One region of the Enterobacter sp. RIT637 genome, then DNA from elsewhere that is predicted to be linked to it. Evidence: predicted binding sites of a transcription regulator. Region 1 holds the regulator's gene; each other region holds the start of a gene.
The links. The regulator PhoB, encoded in region 1, activates phosphate uptake and scavenging genes when phosphate is short. The targets are predictions, from matches to a motif close to CTGTCATAAAACTGNCNNAT.

Region 1 (7,712 bases):
TGCCACGGACTACCATCGCCTGAGCGGACAGCCGCTGAAGGGAAATGAGATTATGCGTCTGGTCGAAGAACAGGATCCGGTTGCCGAGCTGGCCCTTAGCCGGTATGAAATGCGGCTGGCGAAATCCCTGGCGCACGTGGTGAATATTCTTGATCCGGACGTGATTGTGCTCGGCGGCGGCATGAGCAACGTTGACCGGCTGTACGCCACGGTGCCGAACCTGGTGAAACAGTGGGTCTTCGGCGGCGAGTGCGAAACCCCGATCCGCAAAGCGGTGCATGGTGACTCCAGCGGCGTGCGCGGCGCGGCGTGGCTGTGGCCAGAATAAATGCAAAACGGCAACTTGCGTTGCCGTTTTTGATGTTTGTACCCTCTCCCACAGGGAGAGGGCCAGGGTGAGGGCACCAGACCGCACCATCCACCCATTTATTCTACCGCAAACACCTTATCCAGCCTGCTATACCCCAGCCCGTTAATCTTCTTCACCTTAATCTGCACCGGAATGCGCTCTTTCATCGCCTCAACGTGGCTGATCACGCCGATGGTTTTGCCGGTGGCGTTCAGCGCGTCGAGCGCATCCAGCGCGGTATCCAGCGTTTCGCTGTCCAGCGTGCCGAACCCTTCATCAAGGAAGAGGGAATCGATCCGTGTCTTGTGACTCACTAAATCCGACAGCGCCAGGGCCAGCGCCAGGCTCACCAGGAAGCTTTCTCCGCCGGACAGGGTACGGGTATCGCGCACCGCGTCCGCCTGCCAGGTATCGACCACTTCCAGCTCCAGCGCATCGCTGACTTTGCGCTGAAGCAGATAGCGTCCGTGCAGGCGATTAAGCTGCTGATTCGCGAGCCAGACCAGATTATCCAGCGTCAGCCCCTGAGCGAATTTACGGAATCGGTCGCCGGTGCTGGAGCCAATCAGGGAATTCAGGTAGCCCCAGTCGTCCGCCAGGCGTGCAGCCTCTTCTATTTGCCGCATAAGCGCCTGCTGGTGCAGACGGTTATCGCTGTCCTGCTTGAGCTGCTGGCGGATCTCACCCTGGTGCGTGGTATTCACTCGAAGCTGATGTGCCAGTTGCTGCAGTTGCGTTTGCAATGTTTGAACATCGGCGTCCAGCCCTTCCGGGCGCAGCGACTGATGTTCCTGGCGCTGCCGGGTCGCTTGCGCGGAGAGCGCTGTCGCCTGCTGTACCTGGTTTTCCAGCGTCTGCTTTAGCTGCTCAAGACGTTGAACGGTGTCGGCATCCAGCAGCGCAGAAAGGAACGCGTCTTGATCCTCAAAACAACTTGCGGCCAGCGCCGCGGCGAATTGCGCCTGTGACTGCTGCAAACGTTCGTTCTCCAGCGCCTCCTGCTGCTGTTGCGCGGTAAGCTGACTTTGCAGCGACACGCATTCGTCATGAATTTCGCGCCAGTTCGCAGGGATCGCCGTTTCAGCTTCCGTGGCCTCCGTTGCCGGAAGGGTGTCGAGCAGCGGCGTCAGGGCGTTAATACGTTCCTGCGTCGCGCCATGCTGAGCCTGTTTCTCCTGCCACTGCGCGTATTCGCTTTCGCGTGAGGCGAGCCAGACGGATTCAGTACCTGCATCCGGAATGCCCAGCGACAGCGTATGCAGGGACGTTTCCACTGCCTGACGCGTCGCCGCCAGCTGCTGCTGGTACTGACGCTCCTGTTCTTCCTGCTGGCTAAGCTGGGTTTGGAGGGTTAAGCGCTGGCTGAGTTGATAAAGCTGTTGCTCGTAGTGCTCCTGCTCGCTCATCCACGGGGCAATATCCTCTTGAATGTTCAGCGTAATATTCAGAGAGGCACACACCGCCAGCCACTCTTTAGTGAGCGTTTGCTCTTCCTGAGAGAGCGCCTGCGCTTCGTCTGTCTCGCGTTGGATCTGCTGTGACAGGGCGTTAACCTGGCCGAGAACTAACAAACCTTCGTCTTTGAGTGCGGCGACCTCTTTTGCTAACTGGTCGCGTCGGCGTTGATTTTCACTGAGTTCCAGCGCCTGGTAAGCCGTCACGGCCGGATGGGTAGTGGAGCCGCACAGCGGGCAAGGCAGCCCGGCCTGGAGTTGAGCGCGCTCCGACTCAAGGCTTTTGATTTTCTCTTCCTGCCTGCAGAGTGTTTCAACATCCAGATAATGCTGGTTTTTTTCTTTATACTGCTGGCGGCGCTGCGCCAGCGTTTCGTTAAGCGCGACCAGCCCGGCCTGTGCTTTTTGCACGCTTTCGGCGTTCTGGCGCTGGCGTTTTTGCAGCGGTTGATAGCGGGCATGGAGAGCGGTCAGGCGCTGGCGCGTAGACCGGGTTTGCGCCCGCTGCTCCATCGCCATTGCAACCTCGTCAGCCGTCAGCGTGAGGGAACTTTCTGGCAGCCCCGTCAGCTTATGGCGTAATTCAGCGATGCGCGCAGCAAGCGTAGTCAGCTGATTTTTATCGCGATTAAGCTGAGAGAAGTGAGCCCGCCAGCCAGCAATTTCCTGGCCCCACAGGCGGTACCGATCATGCTCTGTCAGCCACTGTGCCAGTGCCGTCAGCTCGGTCTGTAGCTGCGTATGAGTACGTAAAGCGCCGTTGCGGATCCGCGAGCGCAAGGCGGTTTTTTCCAGTAAGCGAGTATTTACTTCAACAATACGCTGCTTCGTTTGCGCCAGGCGTGATGCCTGTTCTTGCTGATGTTCCCACAGCGGGCGGAGCTGGGACGCGGGTTGCGCGAGCTGGAGCTTTGCCAGATCGGGCGCCGCATCGGCCAGCGCCTGTTGCGTCTGCTGCTGTAAGGTCGTGGCGCGCTGCTGTTCGCGGATAAGCTCCTCGCTGCGCGTAAGCCACTGAAATTCTTTCTGGTGGTTCTGCTGCTGCGCCAGCAGGGTTTTCTCTTCGTCAGTAAGTGCCTGCAAACTTTGCTGCAACTGCTGCTGCTGTTCTTCGCTCAACAGGACAACGCCCGCAGCTTGCGCTTCGCACATCTCAAGCGCGCTGCGCGCGGCTTTGTGCTTTTCAAAGACCATGGCGGAAATCTGGCCGTAAATTTCCGTGCCGGTAAGTTCCTCCAGCAGCTCCGCGCGATCGCTCGGTTTAGCGTTAAGGAAGGCGGCAAACTGTCCCTGAGAGAGCAGCATCGAGCGGGTAAAACGGCCGTAGTCCAGCCCGGTAAGCGCTGCCGTTTGTTCCAGTTTATCCGTCACTTTGTCGGCGAGGATTTTGCCGTCCTCACAGCGAGCCAGCTCCACGCGCGGGGCCTGCAGGTTCCCGTCAGGCTGATTGCGCGCACGGTTCTGGCTCCAGAAGGCGCGATAGGCAGTACCTTTTACCTCGAACTCCACTTCCGCCAGGCACTCGGCGGTGTCGCGCGTCATCAGGTCGTTTTGCGCCTGTGAGACCTTTTGCAGTCGTGGCGTTTCGTGGTAAAGCGCCAGGCAGATGGCGTCGAGCAGGGTGGTTTTCCCGGCACCGGTGGCACCGGTAATGGCAAATAGCCCGTTGCTGGCAAACGGCTCAGCGGTAAAGTCGATTTTCCACTCGCCCTTGAGGGAATTCAGGTTTTTCAGGCGCAGGCTGAGAATTTTCATGCGTTTTCTCCCTCATCGTTAAGCGCATGCAAGGTATGCGTAAACAGCTCGTTGAGCCTTGCGCGCTTCGCGTCGTCAATCTCTTCCTGAGACAACCGACGCTCAAACACCTCTTCCACCCGCAGTTCACTGAGCGTTTCACGCTGCGCACTTAACAGAATTTTCTCGCGCTGCTCGCGGCTGCGGCGTACCAGTAAGACTTCGACGGGCAAATCTTCCGTCAGCGCCTGAATTTTACGCTGCATATCGTGCAGGTAGTCATCGGTGGTGATTTCGATATCCAGCCAGACGGGCGGAACCTGCTCGACGCCACGCCACTGCTCAAGCCGTTCAGCGATGGCCGCCAGATCGCCTTTTAGCACTGCCAGCGGTTGGGTAACGGGCACGTCCAGCGTCTCGACAGCGCTGAGTTTACCGTCGGTAAAACTGACAAGATGCACGGATTTGGCCTTGCCTGTTTCATCGAAGCTGAGCGAAATGGGCGAGCCGCAGTAGCGGATATGCTCGCAGCCGCCGACGATCTGCGCGCGGTGAATGTGCCCGAGCGCGATGTAGTCGGCTGGCGGGAAGTTCTGCGCCGGGAAGGCATCCAGCGTGCCGATATAGATGTCACGTACGGCGTCACTTTTACTGGCACCCACGGTGGTGAGATGCCCGGTTGCTATCACCGGGATTGCCGTTTCGCCGCGCAGGGCGCAGGCATCGGTATGCTGCTGGTGATAATAATCAGTGATAGCCTGTAATAAATGCTGTTGCTTTTCGCCGCCGGAAAGTCCCGCCTGGCTCTGCACGATATCGCGCGGACGTAAAAATGGAATGGGGCACAGCACCGCTCCCGGCGTGCCGTCACGTTTTTTCAGGATCTGCGGGGCATGCCCGGCGCTGGCCACCACGGTGGTATTGAGAAACGCCAGAATATCGCGGGATTCATTTAGCGTGGCCACAGAGTCGTGGTTTCCGGCAACAATCACCAGATGACAGCCGGTCTGCTGCAGGTTCACCACGAAACGGTTATAGAGCTCACGCGCATAGCTCGGTGGAGAACCGGTATCGAAGATGTCACCCGCGACAATAATCGCATCCACGTCATGCGATTGTGCCGTCTCCAGCAGCCAGTTCAGGAAGGCTTCGTGTTCCGCCGCCCGGCTTTTGCTGTAAAAGTTTTGACCCAGATGCCAGTCTGAAGTGTGAAGTATGCGCATAGCTGATCCGTGGCGAAAAGAGTTGATGGCGATTATAAACTCTCAGGGAGTGGAAAATAACCGCTGTAATAAAACAACAGTTTGCCATTTATGGTGGTAAGGTTTTTCATAAATCTGTCATAAATCTGACGCATAATGACGCCGCATTACAAACTTGTAACTTAAATAAGATAAGACAGGGCAAAGTATGGCGAGACGTATTCTGGTCGTAGAAGATGAAGCTCCAATTCGTGAAATGGTGTGCTTCGTGCTCGAACAAAATGGCTTCCAGCCGGTTGAAGCGGAAGATTATGACAGCGCGGTGAACCAGCTGAATGAACCCTGGCCCGATCTGATTCTGCTTGACTGGATGTTGCCTGGCGGATCTGGCCTGCAGTTTATCAAACATCTTAAACGTGAAGCGATGACCCGCGATATTCCGGTTGTCATGCTGACGGCGCGCGGTGAAGAAGAGGATCGCGTGCGCGGTCTGGAAACCGGCGCGGACGATTACATCACCAAGCCGTTCTCCCCGAAAGAGCTGGTGGCACGCATCAAAGCCGTCATGCGCCGCATTTCGCCGATGGCGGTGGAAGAGGTGATTGAGATGCAGGGCCTCAGCCTTGACCCAACGTCACACCGCGTGATGACCGGCGAAAATCCCCTCGACATGGGACCTACCGAATTTAAACTCCTGCACTTCTTTATGACCCACCCGGAACGCGTCTACAGCCGCGAGCAGTTGCTGAATAACGTCTGGGGAACTAACGTGTATGTGGAAGACCGGACGGTTGATGTGCATATTCGCCGCCTGCGTAAAGCGCTGGAGCTGAGCGGTCACGATCGCATGGTTCAGACGGTCCGCGGTACGGGTTATCGTTTTTCGACCCGTTTCTGAACAGTGACAGGAGTGTGACGCGTGCTGGAACGTCTGTCATGGAAAAGGCTCGTCTTTGAACTGATCTTATGCTGTATTCCGGCCTTCATTCTGGGGGCCATCGTTGGGCATCTGCCGTGGTTTTTGCTGGCGGCAGTGACCGGGTTATTAATCTGGCATTTCTGGAACTTACTGCGCCTTTCCTGGTGGCTGTGGGTGGACAGAAGCATGACCCCTCCGCCGGGAAGCGGCAGCTGGGAACCGCTGCTGTATGGTCTGCACCAGATGCAGATGCGCAATAAAAAGCGACGTCGCGAGCTGGGAAGCTTAATCAAACGCTTTCGCAGCGGCGCGGAGTCGCTGCCGGATGCCGTCATTCTGACCACTGAAGAAGGCACGATTTTCTGGTGTAACGGCCTGGCGCAACAGCTGCTGGGCCTGCGCTGGCCGGACGATAACGGGCAAAACATTCTTAACCTGCTGCGTTATCCGGAGTTCACGCTGTATCTGAAAAAGCGTGATTTTACGGGGCCGCATAATCTGAGGCTCAACAACGGGCGTCATCTGGAAATCCGCGTGATGCCCTACAGCGATCGGCAGTGGCTGATGGTGGCGCGGGATGTCACCCAGATGCACCAGCTGGAAGGGGCGAGACGCAACTTCTTCGCGAACGTGAGCCACGAATTACGCACCCCGTTGACCGTGCTTCAGGGCTACCTGGAGATGATGCAGGAGCAAACGCTCGAAGGTGCGCCGCGTGAAAAAGCGCTGCACACCATGCGCGAGCAAACGCACCGTATGGAAGGCCTGGTGAAGCAGCTGCTGACGCTCTCGAAGATTGAAGCCGCACCTTCACTGGCGCTGAATGACACCATCGATGTGCCGATGATGCTGCGGGTGGTGGAGCGCGAAGCGCAAACGTTAAGCCATAAAAAACATCAGATTAGCTTTGAGGTCGACGGCACCCTGAAGGTGCTTGGCAGTGAAGATGAACTGCGCAGTGCCATTTCCAACCTGGTGTATAACGCGGTGAATCATACGCCGGAAGGGACCCATATAGTGGTGCGCTGGCAGCGTGTAACCGCGGGCGCTGAGTTTAGCGTTGAGGACAACGGGCCGGGGATTGCCCCTGAGCATATACCGCGTCTGACCGAGCGATTCTACCGTGTGGATAAAGCGCGTTCACGGCAGACCGGGGGAAGCGGCCTGGGGCTGGCAATTGTGAAGCACGCGGTGCATCATCATGAAAGCCGTCTTGATATTCAAAGTACGCTGGGCAAAGGAACCCGCTTCAGCTTTGTTATTCCGGAACGATTAATTGCCAAAAAGATCGCCTGACGGCAGGCGTGTCATTTTACCTTTCCACGGGCCAGCATTTGCTGGCCCGTTTGCTTTGCAGTCAAGCGAAACGCGTGTGAATATTATACGGTTGATGGTTTTTTGTTCGCATGATTAGCCATGGGTTTTTCTTATAATTAGTGCATTGTGCTGGTCTGTTTTTTCATACTGGCATATTGTTCTGGTTTTACGATCCCTCCTTGCCTTTAAACGTTATAAGCGTTTAAATTGCCCCCCAGATACTGTCAGACCGACTGTATTTGCGTGGTAAATCGAAAAACTATTCTTCTCCACGCCAGGACGGGAGCATTTCCCGCTGAAATTGAGCAAATTTTCCGCTGTATCGTCCCATCAGGGATAGCGAAAATCTCAACGTTTTCAACACCACATCCACAGGCAGTAAGGTTTTATGACCCATCACTTAAAATCGCGTGACATCATCGCGCTGGGCTTTATGACATTTGCGCTGTTCGTTGGCGCAGGTAACATCATTTTCCCTCCAATGGTTGGCTTACAGGCGGGTGAACACGTCTGGACAGCTGCGTTTGGTTTCCTGATTACTGCCGTGGGTCTACCGGTCCTCACCGTTGTCGCGCTGGCGAAAGTCGGTGGCGGCGTGGACAGCCTCAGCACCCCGATTGGCAAAGTAGCTGGCGTTCTGCTGGCGACCGTTTGCTATCTGGCCGTTGGCCCGCTGTTTGCGACTCCGCGTACGGCGACCGTTTCCTTTGAAGTGGGGATCGCTCCGCTGACGGGTG
Region 2 (7,712 bases), on a different contig from region 1:
CAAAGCCGCTCTGGTAGCCGACGTCGGCAATATCATCCCCGGCGCGCAGCCGCGCTTTAGCGTATTCCACGCGGGAGATGTTGAGAAAGCTGCCCGGCGTCAGGCCGGTGTCCTGCCTGAAGGTGCGAATCAGCGTCTCCTTGCGCAGCGAGAAGCGCTGGGCAAGCTCGTCGAGGGACGGCGGGCAGGTGAGATCGGAAAGAAATGCCTCCTGAACCTGCTGGCTGGTTGAGCGAAGCGCGTCTGCGTTATCCGCACCGCGGGGAAGGGCAGAAAGCAGCGTGTCGACTGACGCTGGAGACATTGTCTCGACAACGTCCAGGTAATGGGCAAACAGGTCAGGGCTACGAATCACCTGTAGCGCCAGCGGAAGCCCGGTGTCGATATAGAGCATATGGTAGCTGCGCGGATTACCGGCGACGGGGTTACAGCTGTGCGGCGCACAGGCCGGGATCACGATGAGGTCCCCGGGGTTAAGGATGTACTCTTTATCATGACACACGCAGCAGGTCTGGCCCTCCATAATCGCGCCGATGGAAAGCTGAGGGTGACTGTGGCGTTTGTACGCCTGCGTACTCTGCCAGGTGCTGCGCAGCTCAAGGCCTGAGGCACGGTGAAAAGTCTGACGGACGTATCGGGTATCGGTCATGGGCGCTCCTTCTGAAGGTTTTTTATACCACGTCAGCGAACCGTCTGGCAGCGCTTCATTAAGAACCTTCCGGATATACCCAACTTTACGTCCATAGCCAGTCATGTTGACTACCCTTAATACCCTAAGCGGTAAAACAAGGAGATTCGACATGGCTTATCAGACAGTAAATCCTGCCACTAACCAGCTCATCAAAGAATACCCCTCGCATACCGACGCGGATATCGAAGCGGCGCTCAAGGCGGCCGATGCGCTTTATCATTCGGACTGGGCGAAAGGCGACATCAGCCAGCGCCTGCCGGTGCTGCATAAGCTTGCCGACCTGATCGACGAGCGCGTGGAGGATCTGGCGAAAATCGCAAGCCGGGAGATGGGTAAGCTCATCGAGCAGAGCCGCGGCGAGGTGAAGCTGTGCGCGCAGATCGCCCGCTACTACGCCGACAACGCGAAGCAGTTCCTGGCCCCGGTGAAGTACGATTCTGAGCTTGGGGAAGCCTGGGTGGAGCATCACCCCATCGGTGTGCTGATGGCCGTTGAGCCGTGGAACTTCCCGTATTACCAGCTGATGCGCGTTCTGGCGCCAAACCTGGCGGCGGGGAACCCGGTGATCGCCAAGCATGCCAGCATCGTGCCGCACTGCGCCGAGACTTTTGCCCATCTGGTGCGCGAGGCGGGCGCGCCGGAAGGGGCGTGGACCAACCTGTTTATCTCGTCCGAGCAGGTGGCAAAAATTATCGCTGACGATCGTGTGCAGGGTGCCGCATTAACCGGCTCCGAAAAGGCCGGCAGCGCGGTGGCCGCGCAGGCGGCGAAGCACATCAAGAAATCTACGCTGGAGCTGGGCGGTAATGACGTGTTCGTGGTGCTGGATGATGCCGACCTTGATAAAGCCGTGAAAATAGGCGTGAATGCGCGGCTCAACAATGCCGGGCAGGTCTGTACCGCGGCGAAGCGCTTTATCCTGCATGAGAAGATTGCAGACGCGTTCCTGAGCAAATTCACCGAGGCGTTTAAGCAGGTGAAGATTGGCGATCCGCTGGACGAAACCACCACGCTGGGGCCGCTGTCGTCTAAAGATGCCCTCGAAACGCTGACCAAACAGGTTAACGAGGCGGTGAAAAACGGTGCGACGCTGCACTATGGCGGCAAGCCGGTGCAGCGCGACGGGAGTTTCTTCGAACCGACGATCCTGACGAATATCTCCCGCGATAACCCGGCGTACTTCGAGGAGTTCTTCGGCCCGGTGGCGCAGATGTACGTGGTGAAAAGCGACGACGAAGCGGTCGCGCTGGCGAACGACTCCCACTACGGCCTGGGCGGTGCGGTATTCAGCCAGGACATCGAGCGCGCGAAGAAAATGGCGTCGCGGATTGAGACCGGGATGGTGTACATCAACTGGCTCACCGATACCGCGCCAGAGCTGCCGTTCGGCGGCGTGAAGCGGTCCGGCTACGGGCGCGAGCTGTCGGATCTGGGGATCAAAGAGTTTGTGAACCAGAAGCTGGTAGTGGTGCGTAAGTAATTTCAACCATAAAAAAACCTGCCGGATGGCAGGTTTTTTTTGCACGTTGCGGAGCCTTAGAAGCTCACGCCGCCGCCCACATACGCACCGTCAATCAGGGTGTGGTTTGGACGACCATCTTTGCCGTCAACGCTCACGTGGCGGTAACCCACTTTCAGCGTAACTGGTTTGATTGGGGTCCAGCTTACGCCGCCGTTGGCTTCAACGTAGTTTTTCACGCTGTTGTTCAGGCCGTCTGGTGCCACATAGCCTTCACCGAAGACGTTGATGCTGTCGGTCAGGGCCACGTTTACGCCGCCACCGATTGGGAACGCAACGCCGTTATCGCCTTTTTTCGGGCCGATGTAGATCGCTTTCGCACCTGCGTTCAACATCACCGGGCCGACTTCAAAGTTGTAGCCTGCACCTACGCCGCCAGTCTGGGTGCCGTCGTCAGTGTTTTTCAGCCAGTTGCTTTCAGCGTACAGGCCGGATGAGGATTTCCCCATTTCCAGATTGAGGTTAGTAAAGTTTTTCCCCTGCTCAATGCTGCCGCCCATTGCCAGTGCGGAGCCAGATACCGCGGTCAGGGCGGAAAGGATGAGTACGTTAAGCTTTTTCATGAGTGTTCCTCGTTATCAAATTAATCTGAGGGCACCTTAACAACGGATGTTTATGACTGCAAATGTGATGTCTATCGCGGTTTTATACTGTTTTTGTTGGGTATTTAATCTTTATCTGTTGCCAAATTGTTTGTTTAGAAGGTCGTCAATGGCAAATAAATTCGCGTTTAGGAACAGTTTAGAGTTTTGGCTAAACGACAACTGAACGAGGCAAAGAAAGCCATTTGAGATGAATTAATTGAGTTTCTAATAATTTCCAAAAGTGTTTCATCTGTCACAGATAAAGACAGAGGTTTACATTTCTGGTGGTTGCTATACGTAATTTTGTGCAGATCCGCCGTCCTTTCATGTCATTTTTCTGACACGTTTCTTCATTACGTTGTTGGCTTCACTAACTGGATGCTAACAACATGAAAAGAAAAATTATTCCTGTGCTCGTGAGCTGCGCGCTCTCATTCTCTGCCCTGGCGGCTCAACCTACCGCAGAGCGCTATATCGTCAGCTTCCCTGAAGGCTCGCATGTGAAATACAGCGGCGCGTTTGCCAGCGCGTTTCCGAACGGACTCCCGGTCGGGATTGGCTCTGGCCTGCTGTTTACCGGCAAGCAGGGCGATGCCCTGACCTTTGCGACCGTGACCGATCGCGGTCCCAACGCCGATGCGCCAAAAATGGGTAAAAACGAAGCCAAAATATTTGTCACGCCAGATTTCGCGCCGCTGCTGATGACCATCCGCGTCCAGAACGGCAAAGCGGAGGCTATCGACGCCCGCCCGCTGCATGACGATAAAGGCGAGATTAACGGCCTGCCGCTGCAAAGCGGCGTGATTGGCTCCACCAATGAAGTGGCATTCAGCGACACGCTAAACATTCTGAATGGCGACAATCGCGGGCTGGACACGGAAGGCATCACCCCGGACGGCAAAGGCGGCTACTGGCTGTGCGACGAGTATGGCCCGTTCCTGATCAACGTCGATAGCAAAGGGAAGATCCTGGCGATCCACGGGCCGCAGGCAGCGGAAGGGGAGAAATCCATCGCGGGCGGTCTGCCAAATATTATCAAATGGCGCCAGGCAAACCGGGGCTTTGAAGGCCTGACCCGGATGCCGGACGGGCGGATTATCGCCGCCGTGCAAAGCACGCTGGATATTGACGGTAAGAGCAAAAAGCAGGCGCTGTTTACGCGTCTGGTGAGCTTCGACCCGGCGACCGGCAAAACCGCGATGTACGGTTACCCTATCGACAGCGCGGTCTACGGTAAAAACAGCGATGCCAAAATCGGCGACATTGTGGCGCTCGATGACCAGCATATCCTGCTGATTGAGCAGGGTGAGGATAAAAATGACGCCATGCGTAACCTGATTTACAAGGTGGATCTCAGCAAGGCGAGCGACCTTTCCGCCTTTGACAAGCCGGGCGAGTACCCTGAGTTTGATGATGAGAAAACCCTGGCGCAGCGCGGCATAACGCTTGCGGCTAAAACGCAGGTTGTCGATCTGCGCGCGCTGGGCTGGCAGCAGGAGAAGGCCGAAGGGCTGGCGCTGATCGACAGCAAAACGCTTGCGGTGGCGAACGATAACGACTTTGGCGTGAAGGTGGCGATGCAACACCCGGTCGAGGGCAAGAAGCTCAAGGATTATCGGGTGAACGCGGAGGGCAAGCTGACGCTGGATGATAAACCGGTGGAAACCACGCTCAGCGTGAAGCCGCTGAAAAAGCCGGAGTCGGACAGCGAGCTGTGGATTATAACGCTGCCGGAAGCGGTGAAATAAGTTTACCCCTCACCCTAACCCTCTCCCCATAGAGGAGAGGGGATTATTCGGGGAGGTTATTTCTTCAGCCCTGCAAACGCCGCTCGAATGTCTTCTTCCGGGAGTTGGATGCCTATAAACACCATCACGCTGCGCGGCGGTTCATCGCCCCAGGGCCTGTCCCAGTCGGCGCTGTACAGGCGCTGCACGCCCTGGAATAGCAGGCGGTTCGGCTCGCCGTCGATCCACAGCATCCCTTTGTAGCGCAGCAGCTTGTCGGCAAACGACAGCAGCAGGTTCTCCATCACGCGCGAAACCTCGCTGATGTCCACCGGGTAGTCCAGCTCCACCACAATCGACGCCACGTCGTTTTGCTTGTCTCCCATAAAGTGGAAGCGCGGTTTCGCGGTGACGTTCTCTTCCAGCATAAAGCCGTTGGTGTTGAACAGCTGAGACAGATCGATGTCGCCATGCGTCACCGTGTAAATCGGCGCGCGGGAGTTAATGCGCGTCAGGCGCTCGCGCAGCTTAACGCTTTCGCCCGCCACGTCGGTTTTGGTCAGCAGGATGCGGTCGGCGTAGCCTACCTGAGACTGGGCGATGGTGAACTGGTTCATCTGCTCGTCGGCGTGAACCGCATCCACAAGGGCAATCACGCCGTCCAGCAGGTAGCGCTGGCAGAGGATCTCGTGAGAGAAAAAGGTCTGAATAATCGGGCCGGGGTCGGCCATGCCAGTGCACTCGATCACCAGACGGTCAAAGTCGATCTCGCCGCGGTCGCGGCTGTCGAGCAGGTCCAGCAGGGCGTCTTCTAATTCGTTAGAGCGGGTGCAGCAGATGCAGCCGTTGGTGAGGGTTTTGATCTGGGTGGCGCGATCGCCAATCAGCTGATCGTCTACCGAGACCTCACCAAATTCGTTTTCGATGACGGCGATTTTGAAGCCGTGCTGTTCATTCAGGATGTGGCGCAGCAGGGTGGTCTTACCGGCGCCGAGAAAACCGGTCAGCAGGGTAACGGCAATCGGGGTCATGGTCTCTCCTTTAGCAGCAGCGGACGCCGCCTTCTCCACTTCCGCCGTAGCGCGCTTCCTGACGCTCGCGGAAGAATTCGGTGTAGGTCATGTACGGCTTATCCGGATGGTTGGTCTTCATATGCTCAACGTAGTTGTCATAGTCCGGAATGCCAATCAGCATTTTCGCCGCCTGACCGAGGTATTTTTTTGCTTCGCCTAAGTTACCAAACATTGTGGGTTCCAGACAGAAAAAGCCCGGTGGCGCTACGCTTACCGGGCCTACAGTTACTGTGTAGGGCGGGTCAGCGTAGCGCCACCCGCCATTATTTTAATGGTGTGATGAGGTCTTCACGCCGCCTTCCGGCACCGGCACGTACGGGGTTTCTTTATCCGTACGACCGTCGGCGTTGCGCACGTTCATCCAGGTTTTGATGCCGTAGAAGATGATGCTGTACACCACCACCAGGAACAGAATGCTCAAACCCGCGTTGGTGTAGTTGTTCACCACGATATGGTTCATGTTGGCAATCTGCTGCGCGGTCAGATCCGCACCGCCTGCTGCAATCTTCTCTTTGTACTGATTAGCCATGAAGAAGAAGCCTTCCAGCTGCGGGTTGGCGCTGAACAGCTTCAGGCCAAGCGCCCAGGTGGTGCAGAGCAGCAGCCACAGCGCAGGAACAACCGTTACCCAGATGTATTTGGTGCGTTTCATCTTCACGAGGACCACGGTACCGAGCACCAGAGCAACGGCTGCGAGCATCTGGTTAGAGATACCGAACAGCGGCCACAGGCTCTTCACGCCGCCGAGTGGGTCGACAACGCCCTGATACAGCAGGTAACCCCACAGGCCTACGCAGCCCGCAGTACCCAGAATGCCCGCTACCAGAGAGTCGGTTTTCTTCAGGAACGGCACGAAGTTACCGAGCAAATCTTGCAGCATAAAGCGGCCCGCACGGGTACCGGCGTCCAGCGCGGTCAGGATGAACAGCGCTTCGAACAGAATACCGAAGTGGTACCAGAAGCCCATGTCCGCCCACGGCAGCACTTTGTGGAACACGTGTGCGATACCGACGGCCAGCGTAGGAGCACCACCAGCGCGGTTCAGCACGGACGGTTCGCCGATGTCTTTCGCGGTCTGCATGATCTGCTCAGGCGAAATCACGAAGCCCCAGGAGCTGACGGTCGCCGCCGCGTGTGCGCTCGCATCTTTCAGCTGCGCCATAATCAGCGCCGCGTTGTCACCGCCCATCTCGTGCAGGTTTGGCATGGTAATGCCGAGGCCAGCAGGCGGGGTGTTCATCGCGAAGTACAGACCCGGTTCGATAATGGAGGCTGCAACCAGTGCCATGATCGCCACGAAGGACTCCATCAGCATTGCGCCGTAGCCGATCAGACGCGCATCTTTCTCGTTCGCCAGCAGCTTAGGCGTGGTGCCGGAAGCAATCAGGGCGTGGAAGCCAGAGACCGCACCGCAGGCGATGGTGATGAACAGGAATGGGAACAGGGCGCCTTTCCACAGCGGGCCGGTGCCGTCGATGTACTGCGTGACCGCAGGCATTTTCAGATCCGGGTTAATCACCAGGATGCCGATCGCCAGACCGACGATAACGCCGATTTTGAGGAAGGTCGCCAGGTAGTCACGCGGGGCCAGAATCAGCCAGACCGGCAGCAGCGCGGAAATAAACGCGTAGCCAATCAGCGCGAAGGTAATGGTGGTGTCCTTGAAGGTCAGCGCCGGGCCCCAGTACGGGTCGTGCGCAATCACGCCGCCGAAGTAGATGGAGGCCACCAGCAGCACGATACCAATCACCGACACTTCACCCACGCGTCCCGGTCTCAGGAAGCGCATGTAGATACCCATGAACAGCGCAATCGGCACGGTTGAGCAGACGGTGAAGACACCCCACGGGCTTTCGGCCAGCGCTTTCACCACGATCAGGGCCAGCACCGCGAGGATGATGATCATAATCAGGAAGCAGCCGAACAGGGCGATAGTCCCCGGCACGCGGCCCATCTCTTCTTTGACCATCTCACCCAGAGAGGCGCCGTTACGGCGAGAAGAGATAAACAGCACCATAAAGTCCTGCACCGCACCCGCCAGCACAACGCCCGCGAGCAGCCACAGGGTACCCGGCAGGTAGCCCATCTGCGCGGCCAGCACCGGGCCGACCAGCGGGC
Region 3 (7,712 bases), on a different contig from region 1:
CGGGCCAGGTAAATAAACCGTCCCTGCGGATTGCTGTTTATCCGCGACGATAGCGTGCTCAGAGAGAGATGCAGCGCATTGGCCAGCGCCTGCCAACGGTCGTCAAAGCCTACGCCACCTTTTGCCAGTACCGTTTTAGGATCGGCCCATACCGCACGAACGGGCACGCTCACCGCCAACGGCCTTCCCTCGCGATCCATAATCATCCCGCGCGGAGCATCAATGGCGACCTCACGCAGCGAACGCATGTCCTCCTGCTTCACCAGGTTGTCAGGTTTAACGATTTGCAGCCAGGCCACCCGCCCCAGCAAAAAAGCCAGACTGCAAAAAATGGCAAAACAAAGCAGAGCAAAACGCGCCGGAGTGAAGTTTCCGGTGGTCATTAGGGTTTTCTTTTTCACCTGAGCCTCAGGACTGTTGATCAACGCCCTGATTTAACGGGAAAAAACGCCCTTAAGGAGGGGAAACAATGCTAATAATCTCGTAGCTTTGCAACAAGTTACTAACAAGAAGTGGAATGGTAATATTTTGAAAGATAACAGAATAAAAAAGCCCCGCGATACGCGAGGCTTTATGTCTGAGATTGAAGCGCCAGGCACTTCAGTCAGCAGTGGTTCGATCAGATAGCAGTTACGTTAACTGCAGCTGGGCCTTTCTGGCCGTCCTGAATTTCGAACTCAACGTTCTGGCCTTCAGCCAGAGTTTTGAAGCCATTACCCTGGATTGCAGAGAAGTGTACGAACACATCTTTGCTGCCGTCAGCAGGAGTAATGAAACCAAAACCTTTAGACTCGTTGAACCACTTAACTTGACCTTTAATCTTTGCCATTTGCAAAATTCCTTAGAGTGTTTTCTTAGCCCGCAGGCTTGACTGAGATAAAACTGAGACATTACTGCATGAGGCACTAATATAAGGTTCGGCAGAGAAGCGGTATTCAACGACAACGTGTTTACTCAGGACTTCTTTACTGAAAATGCCACACATAAACAGAACTGTACCTCGTTTGACCCAAAACGTGTTATCACACACAACGATTAATATGGCAAGCCATTTTTAAACGTGTCTCGATCCGCCGCACAAATTCAAACACTGCCCTGGTATGATCTGCACACTTATGCGCAACGATCATGGACAACGTGAGTCCTGTACACCGCCACTGCGCTATTACCGCAAGCGCTGTTATCAAAGACTTTTTTACCATAGACCATACATTACATGCCGTCCAGATTCAGGGGCAACTTTCTTTAGAACATTGATTGCGTTAGAACATTTTGTGAAAACTTATGCTCAAAACATTCCAACGCATTGGGAATAGGACAATGCATATTTGGTGTTAATAAACATACTGACACTGCATTAAAAATCACCAATGAATAAAGAACACGATGCACCAAAATAATGAAATTTTTATGACTCTGCCTCAAAACAAGGCAAGCAAAACGTTTCGATAAAAATAAAACAATCCTGAAGGGCTATAAATACAAAATATATGCAACTATTGCGCGCATTGTTTAAAAGGATAAATATTCGCCAATTTTCAGTATCCTGAAGGAATTATTAATCGGTGCTACATTATTAAGTGCCTGAGTTAACGCCTGCACAGGTTCATCAAGGGATTCATCTGCCAGTTCAAACACGCCCCAATGGATGGGAAAGGCCAGGGGCTGGCCGAGCTGCTGCCATAACGCCACGGCAGATTGCGGGTCCATATGATGGACCGCCATGAACCATTCTGGTGCATACGCGCCAATCGGCAACGCGGCGGCGTCAATTTTGCCCAAACGTTCGGGGATCGTTAACAACTCCGGCGTATAGCCCGTATCGCCGCTGAACCAAAAACGGTGCTTTCGTCCCTCAAAGACCCAGCCACACCATAAGGATCGATTCCGGTTCCAGGGGGTACGCATACTCCAGTGCTGCGCCGGAACGGCTGTCAGAGTGATACCCTGCCAGGTCATGCTCTGCCACCAGTCGAGTTGTACGATGTGCCTGGCTCCGCGACGGCGAAACCACTCAGCCAGACCTAAGGGAACAAACAGCATTACGTCGGGAAAACGTTTCAGGATACGGCGAATGGTTGCATCGTCGAGATGATCGTAGTGATTATGCGAGATAACCACCGCATCAAGCTGCACAAGTTGTTCAACTGACAGTGCAGGAGGTGTTTTGCGCACCGGTCCGGCAAAAGGAAGCGGAGAAGCGCGTCGCGAAAAGACCGGGTCGGTCAGAATGGTGTTGCCATCCATCTGCACCAGCAGACTCGCGTGTCCAAGCCACCATGCCCCGTCGCCTTGTGGCTGGTCCAGCTCAACCGGTTGCCACCACTGGCGGATGAAATCGTCATAGCCCAGCGCAGGCGGTTTCGGTAAACCTGCGGCTTTCCGCGCCTTACGCCAGCGCTCCACATCGCCGGGCTGATGTCCCACAGGAGCGGTATTGCGAAAGCCATCTGGCGTGTGATGGAGCCGGGAGGGGTCATACCAGGGATTTTTCCAGACCACGGCCACCTCCCGCGAGCTACATTATAGGTTTATCGTTCAGCCACCAGACGGATAAAATCGTCTTCGTTTTCTTTGTCTGCGAGGACCGCTTCTTTAGGGGCTTCTTTCTCTTCTGGTTCGTTCGCTTCGCACAGACGGCGCAGCAGCGCATTTTGACGCTTTTGCTGATCGAGCAGCGCTTCAAGCAACTCAATTTGCTCGTTCGTACGCGAGCTGGCACGGTTGACGAAAAACCAAATGACCAATCCTGTGACCAGAATAACCAACGAGACCATCAGGGATGCCAGATTTAGCAGCCCTGAATTCATTAACTCACCCATTTCACCACCTCAATAAAAACGCCCATTTTACCACTGGCGCGAAGGAAGGAAATGACCTTAGGAAAAAATGCGTCTTACCACGGAATAAACTGGTTGATTGCGCAAACGCCGCTAAAAAACTGTACATCCTGATCGCACATCACGTTGATAGTCTGTGTCCACAGCACCACACATGCTACCAACACGATAACCAGAATTACCCAGCGTATTTTTTTCACTCCACTCTCCGTTTTATCACCCGAGGCAGCCAGGTTATCACGGCTATCTTAAACAGCGACTAACTGTACCCTCAACAGACTCTTTTCGGAATCGTGCACTTGTTTCACAGAGTAAACAGGTTAGGCTAAATGCATGACAACAACGATAAAGAGGCAATGATGCATTTAATCATTCGAACTATTATTGCACTGGCCGTTCTTTGGACTGGCCTTCTGTTAACCGGCTATGGCGTGCTTGTGGGGAGCACCGAAAACGCCGCGGGTTTAGGTATCAAGTGTAAATACCTGACAGCCCAGGGCATGAGTACAGCACAGTATATCCACTCGGACAGTGGGATCATCGGTTTGACCAACTGCCCGGTTCTGCGTAAATCGTCCGTTGTGATTGATAACGGCTAATTTTGCTGAACCGCATCCATGAAAAACGCCGCAAAATGCGGCGTTTTTTTATCTCTTGCGGGGTTAGAACGGATAATCGTTATAGCCCATCTGTTCAGAGATTTTACGCGCGGCGGTATGAAGAATAGCAACATACTCATGCAGTCGTTCTTCGGAGAAGCGTAGCGTCGGGAATGAGATACTCAGGCCTGCAATGACAACACCAAAGCGGTCGAAGACAGGTACGCCAATGCAACGCAGCCCTTCTTCCTGTTCTTCGTTATCTTCACCGTAACCCTGCTCACGCACTTTATCCAGCACCGCCAGTAACTCATCAGTGGTGGTGATGGTACGCTCCGTGCTGCGTTTATATTCCACGCCTGAGAGGATCTGCTCAACTTCTTCACGGTCGCGCCAGGCCAGCAGGACTTTACCAATGGCGGTACTGTAGAGCGGGTTACGACGACCAATGCGCGAATACATGCGCAGGTTATACATGGAATCAATTTTATGGATGTAGACAATGCTGTCCTCATCCAGTGCGCCAAGGTGAACAGTCTCTTTTGTCAGACGAGAAAGTTCGCGCATTTGAATATCCGCACTGCGGATCAGATCTACGTTTTGCAGGGCGCGGGCGCCCAGTTCGAACAGTTTCAGCGTCAGCGAGTATTTTTCAGATTCTCCTTCCTGCGCGACATAGCCCAGTGACTTCATGGTTTGCAAAAAGCGATAAACGGTGCTTTTCGACATCATCACACGCTGCGACAACTCTGTAATACCAATTTCACGCTCTTCTCCGAGCGCCTGTAAGATGCCAAACACCTTCAGCACGGAAGAAACAGAATCTGGCTGCTTATCCAAATCTGCAATTGCCATTTATCACCTCATGGAGAGTGTTTTATAAAAATCAGAACCGGTTTTTATTATAAATTCCCGTCATGCTAGCTGCAATCAATCCTCGTTTACTTCGTTACAAATCTGCGACATAAAACGGAATTAACGGTGCTAAAATAGTTACCCTGAGAATAATTTCCTACCGAGCTATTCATCCATAATGCAAAAAATCCTTTCCGATGGCCTGCCTTTGCCCCAGCGTTACGGCGCTATTGCGACGATTATCATCGGCATTTCCATGGCCGTTCTCGACGGTGCCATTGCTAACGTGGCCCTGCCAACGATAGCCAGCGATCTGCAGGCCTCGCCCGCCAGTTCGATCTGGATCGTCAACGCCTACCAGATCGCCATTGTGGTTTCGCTGCTCTCATTCTCTTTTCTGGGCGACATGTTCGGCTATCGCCGGGTTTATCAGTGCGGGCTGGTGGTTTTTACCCTGACCTCGCTCTTCTGCGCCCTTTCAGATTCGCTGCACACCCTGACGATAGCCCGTATTGCCCAGGGTTTTGGCGGCGCGGCGCTGATGAGCGTCAACACCGCGCTGATCCGCTTAATTTACCCGCAGCGTCATCTGGGGCGCGGGATGGGGATCAACTCCTTTATTGTCGCGGTCTCTTCTGCCGCCGGGCCAACTATCGCGGCGGCCATTCTTTCAGTCGCCTCCTGGCAATGGCTTTTCGCCATCAACGTGCCGCTCGGCATCGTCGCGATTGGCTTTGCCCTGCGCTATCTACCTGGTAATGGCCCGAAAAGCACAATGCCCCGCTTTGATCTGCCCAGTGCGGTAATGAATGCCCTGACCTTTGGCCTGCTGATCACTGCTCTGAGCGGGTTTGCCCAGGGTCAGTCGCTGGCGCTTACCGGCGCAGAGCTCGCCGCCCTGCTGGTTGTAGGCTTCTTCTTTGTACGTCGCCAGCTTGCACTGCCGGTACCATTGTTGCCGGTAGACCTGCTGCGTATTCCCCTTTTCTCGCTGTCTATTTGCACCTCGATCTGCTCGTTCTGTGCCCAGATGCTGGCGCTGGTTTCCCTGCCCTTCTTCCTGCAGAGTGTAGTCGGTCGGTCTGAGGTTGAAACCGGGCTGCTGTTAACGCCGTGGCCGCTGGCGACGATGGTGATGGCGCCGCTGGCCGGGTATTTGATCGAACGCGTGCATGCCGGACTGCTGGGTGCAATCGGGCTGACGGTGATGGCAACCGGCTTGTTTGCCCTGGCTCTGCTTCCCTCATCGCCTACGGATCTGGATATCATCTGGCGCATGATCCTGTGCGGTGCGGGTTTTGGTTTGTTCCAGTCGCCTAACAACCACACCATTATCACTTCCGCACCGCGCCATCGCAGCGGGGGAGCCAGCGGCATGCTCGGCACGGCGCGCCTGCTGGGTCAAAGTACTGGTGCTGCACTGGTTGCGCTGATGTTTAACCTTGCCGGGCAGAACGGTAACCACGTTGCGCTCCTGACCGCAGGGTTCCTTGCAAGCCTCGCGGCCATAATCAGCGGACTCCGGGTCACCCAGCCCGGCGTGAAGGCATAAAAAAAGCCGGGCGGAGTACTCTCCAGCCCGGCTTTTTCGGTGTTTTCGCGTTACTTCAGGTATTCGCCACTGCGCAGCGCTTCAATACGTTTATCAAGCGGCGGGTGAGACATAAACAGCTCACTGAGTGATTTCGATTTACCGTTAATACAGAAGGCCATCATGCTGTTTGCTTCCTGCGGCTCGTAGCTGGTCTTCAGACGCTGCAGGGCAGCAATCATTTTCTCACGCCCTACCAGTTTTGCAGATCCCGCATCCGCGTGGAACTCACGATGACGGGAGAACCACATGGTAATGATGCTTGCCAGAATACCGAACACCAGCTCAAGGACCATCGAAACAGCGAAATAGATCAGCGGGTTTCCGTTGCTCTCTTCTCCTTCGTCGCGGTTCCCCCCCATAAAGCCTGCCGCGATTTGCGCCAGGATACGAGAGATGAAGATCACGAAGGTGTTCACCACGCCCTGAATCAGGGTCATGGTCACCATATCACCGTTCGCGATATGGCTGATTTCGTGAGCGATAACCGCTTCGGCTTCGTCACGGCTCATGTTCTGCAGCAGACCTGTGCTGACGGCAACCAGAGACGCATCACGACGCGCACCCGTTGCAAAGGCGTTAATGTCCGGCGCATGGTAAATCGCAACCTGCGGCATCGCGATGCCTGCCTGTTTTGACTGCTGAGCCACCGTGTTCATCAGCCACTGTTCCATATCGTTACGCGGCTGCTCGATAACTTCACCACCGACTGATTTCAGCGCCATCCACTTCGACATGAGCAGTGAGATGAATGAGCCACCAAAACCAAACAGCAGCGCCATAATCAACAGACCCTGAACGCTGCTCGACTGAATTCCTGTCAGGCTTAGCACCAGCCCGAATACCACCATAACCGCCAGGTTGGTGAGCAGGAAGAGCGCGATTCGCATCATAATTTTCTTTTAACCTCTGTTTAACAAAACGCACTATGCGATTACCCACATCGTATGGGTATTGTGGCTATTTTCAAGGATTCGAGGGGTGTAAGTCACCAGAAAGACACAACTTTACACAATTGAAATTCAGGTTGACGAGAGGAAGCAGAACTAAAAAAAACAGGCACAATGTCTTGTGCCTGTTGAGGGATTATTTTGTAGGTGCCGGTTGCACTGCGGGTTTCTCTTTCTCCAGATTCGCCAGGTCGAGGGCGATATGCACCGTCTCGTCCAGATACGGATCCGGCTCCTGGTAATCTTTTGGCAGATCGTCCAGTTTTTTGAGCAGAGGCTTACCTTCACGTTTGAAGCGATCGTTGATACGCGCCAGACGCGTTGCGTCATCCTCATTGTTCTCTTTTTCACGCTGAGCGTAATTGAGAGAAACAATGTTCCGCTTCGCCTTCAGGGCATTGAAACGCGCAATGTCCTTCATGATGTACTGGAATTCAGGATCTTTGAGGATGCGTTCGTTATGGTCTTTCAACAATGCAGGACCAAACTGCGTCATGTCGCCAGATTTCACGAATGTCGCAGCATTGATGCTATCCCACGGCAACGCGTTATCTTCAAACTTCTCGCCCGTTTCGGTCTCTTCGGTGCCCGTTGGCATCATGATATCCGGCGTCACGCCTTTACGCTGCGTACTGCCACCGTTCACGCGATAAAACTTTTGAATGGTGTACTGAACGGAGCCCAGTGCAGGCCATTCCGGGCGCAGCATCTGATCGTAAATACGGTTCAGAGAGCGGTACTGCTGGACGGTGCCTTTACCAAAGGTCGGCTCACCGACGATAAGCGCACGGCCATAGTCCTGCATTGCCGCGGCAAAGATCTCCGAAGCAGACGCACTGAAGCGATCGACTAACACCACCAGCGGGCCTTTGTAATA

Region 2: K5E19_RS13335 (esterase-like activity of phytase family protein) is a predicted target of PhoB. The motif match lies at 3,119-3,138, and genes of this name have one in related genera.
Region 3: kdgR (DNA-binding transcriptional regulator KdgR) is a predicted target of PhoB. The motif match lies at 4,386-4,405, and genes of this name have one in related genera.

The regions. Positions count from the first base shown of each region.
Region 1 covers NZ_JAIHAZ010000014.1:4,775-12,486, reverse strand. The annotation lists gene mak (fructokinase) at 1-328, shown strand, start outside; gene sbcC (exonuclease subunit SbcC) at 427-3,558, opposite strand; gene sbcD (exonuclease subunit SbcD) at 3,555-4,760, opposite strand; gene phoB (phosphate response regulator transcription factor PhoB) at 4,948-5,637, shown strand; gene phoR (phosphate regulon sensor histidine kinase PhoR) at 5,659-6,954, shown strand; gene brnQ (branched-chain amino acid transporter carrier protein BrnQ) at 7,364-7,712, shown strand, end outside.
Region 2 covers NZ_JAIHAZ010000007.1:204,873-212,584, forward strand. The annotation lists gene K5E19_RS13320 (AraC family transcriptional regulator) at 1-649, opposite strand, end outside; gene K5E19_RS13325 (NAD-dependent succinate-semialdehyde dehydrogenase) at 801-2,171, shown strand; gene K5E19_RS13330 (YfaZ family outer membrane protein) at 2,228-2,773, opposite strand; gene K5E19_RS13335 (esterase-like activity of phytase family protein) at 3,184-4,542, shown strand; gene yjiA (GTPase) at 4,599-5,552, opposite strand; gene K5E19_RS13345 (YbdD/YjiX family protein) at 5,563-5,766, opposite strand; gene K5E19_RS13350 (carbon starvation CstA family protein) at 5,863-7,712, opposite strand, start outside.
Region 3 covers NZ_JAIHAZ010000002.1:522,904-530,615, forward strand. The annotation lists gene ftsI (peptidoglycan glycosyltransferase FtsI) at 1-383, opposite strand, end outside; gene cspE (transcription antiterminator/RNA stability regulator CspE) at 620-829, opposite strand; gene K5E19_RS06035 (DUF2627 domain-containing protein) at 842-985, opposite strand; gene K5E19_RS06040 (MBL fold metallo-hydrolase) at 1,513-2,502, opposite strand; gene K5E19_RS06045 (YebO family protein) at 2,532-2,822, opposite strand; gene mgrB (PhoP/PhoQ regulator MgrB) at 2,897-3,040, opposite strand; gene K5E19_RS06055 (YobH family protein) at 3,200-3,439, shown strand; gene kdgR (DNA-binding transcriptional regulator KdgR) at 3,503-4,294, opposite strand; gene K5E19_RS06065 (MFS transporter) at 4,473-5,846, shown strand; gene htpX (protease HtpX) at 5,897-6,778, opposite strand; gene prc (carboxy terminal-processing peptidase) at 6,972-7,712, opposite strand, start outside.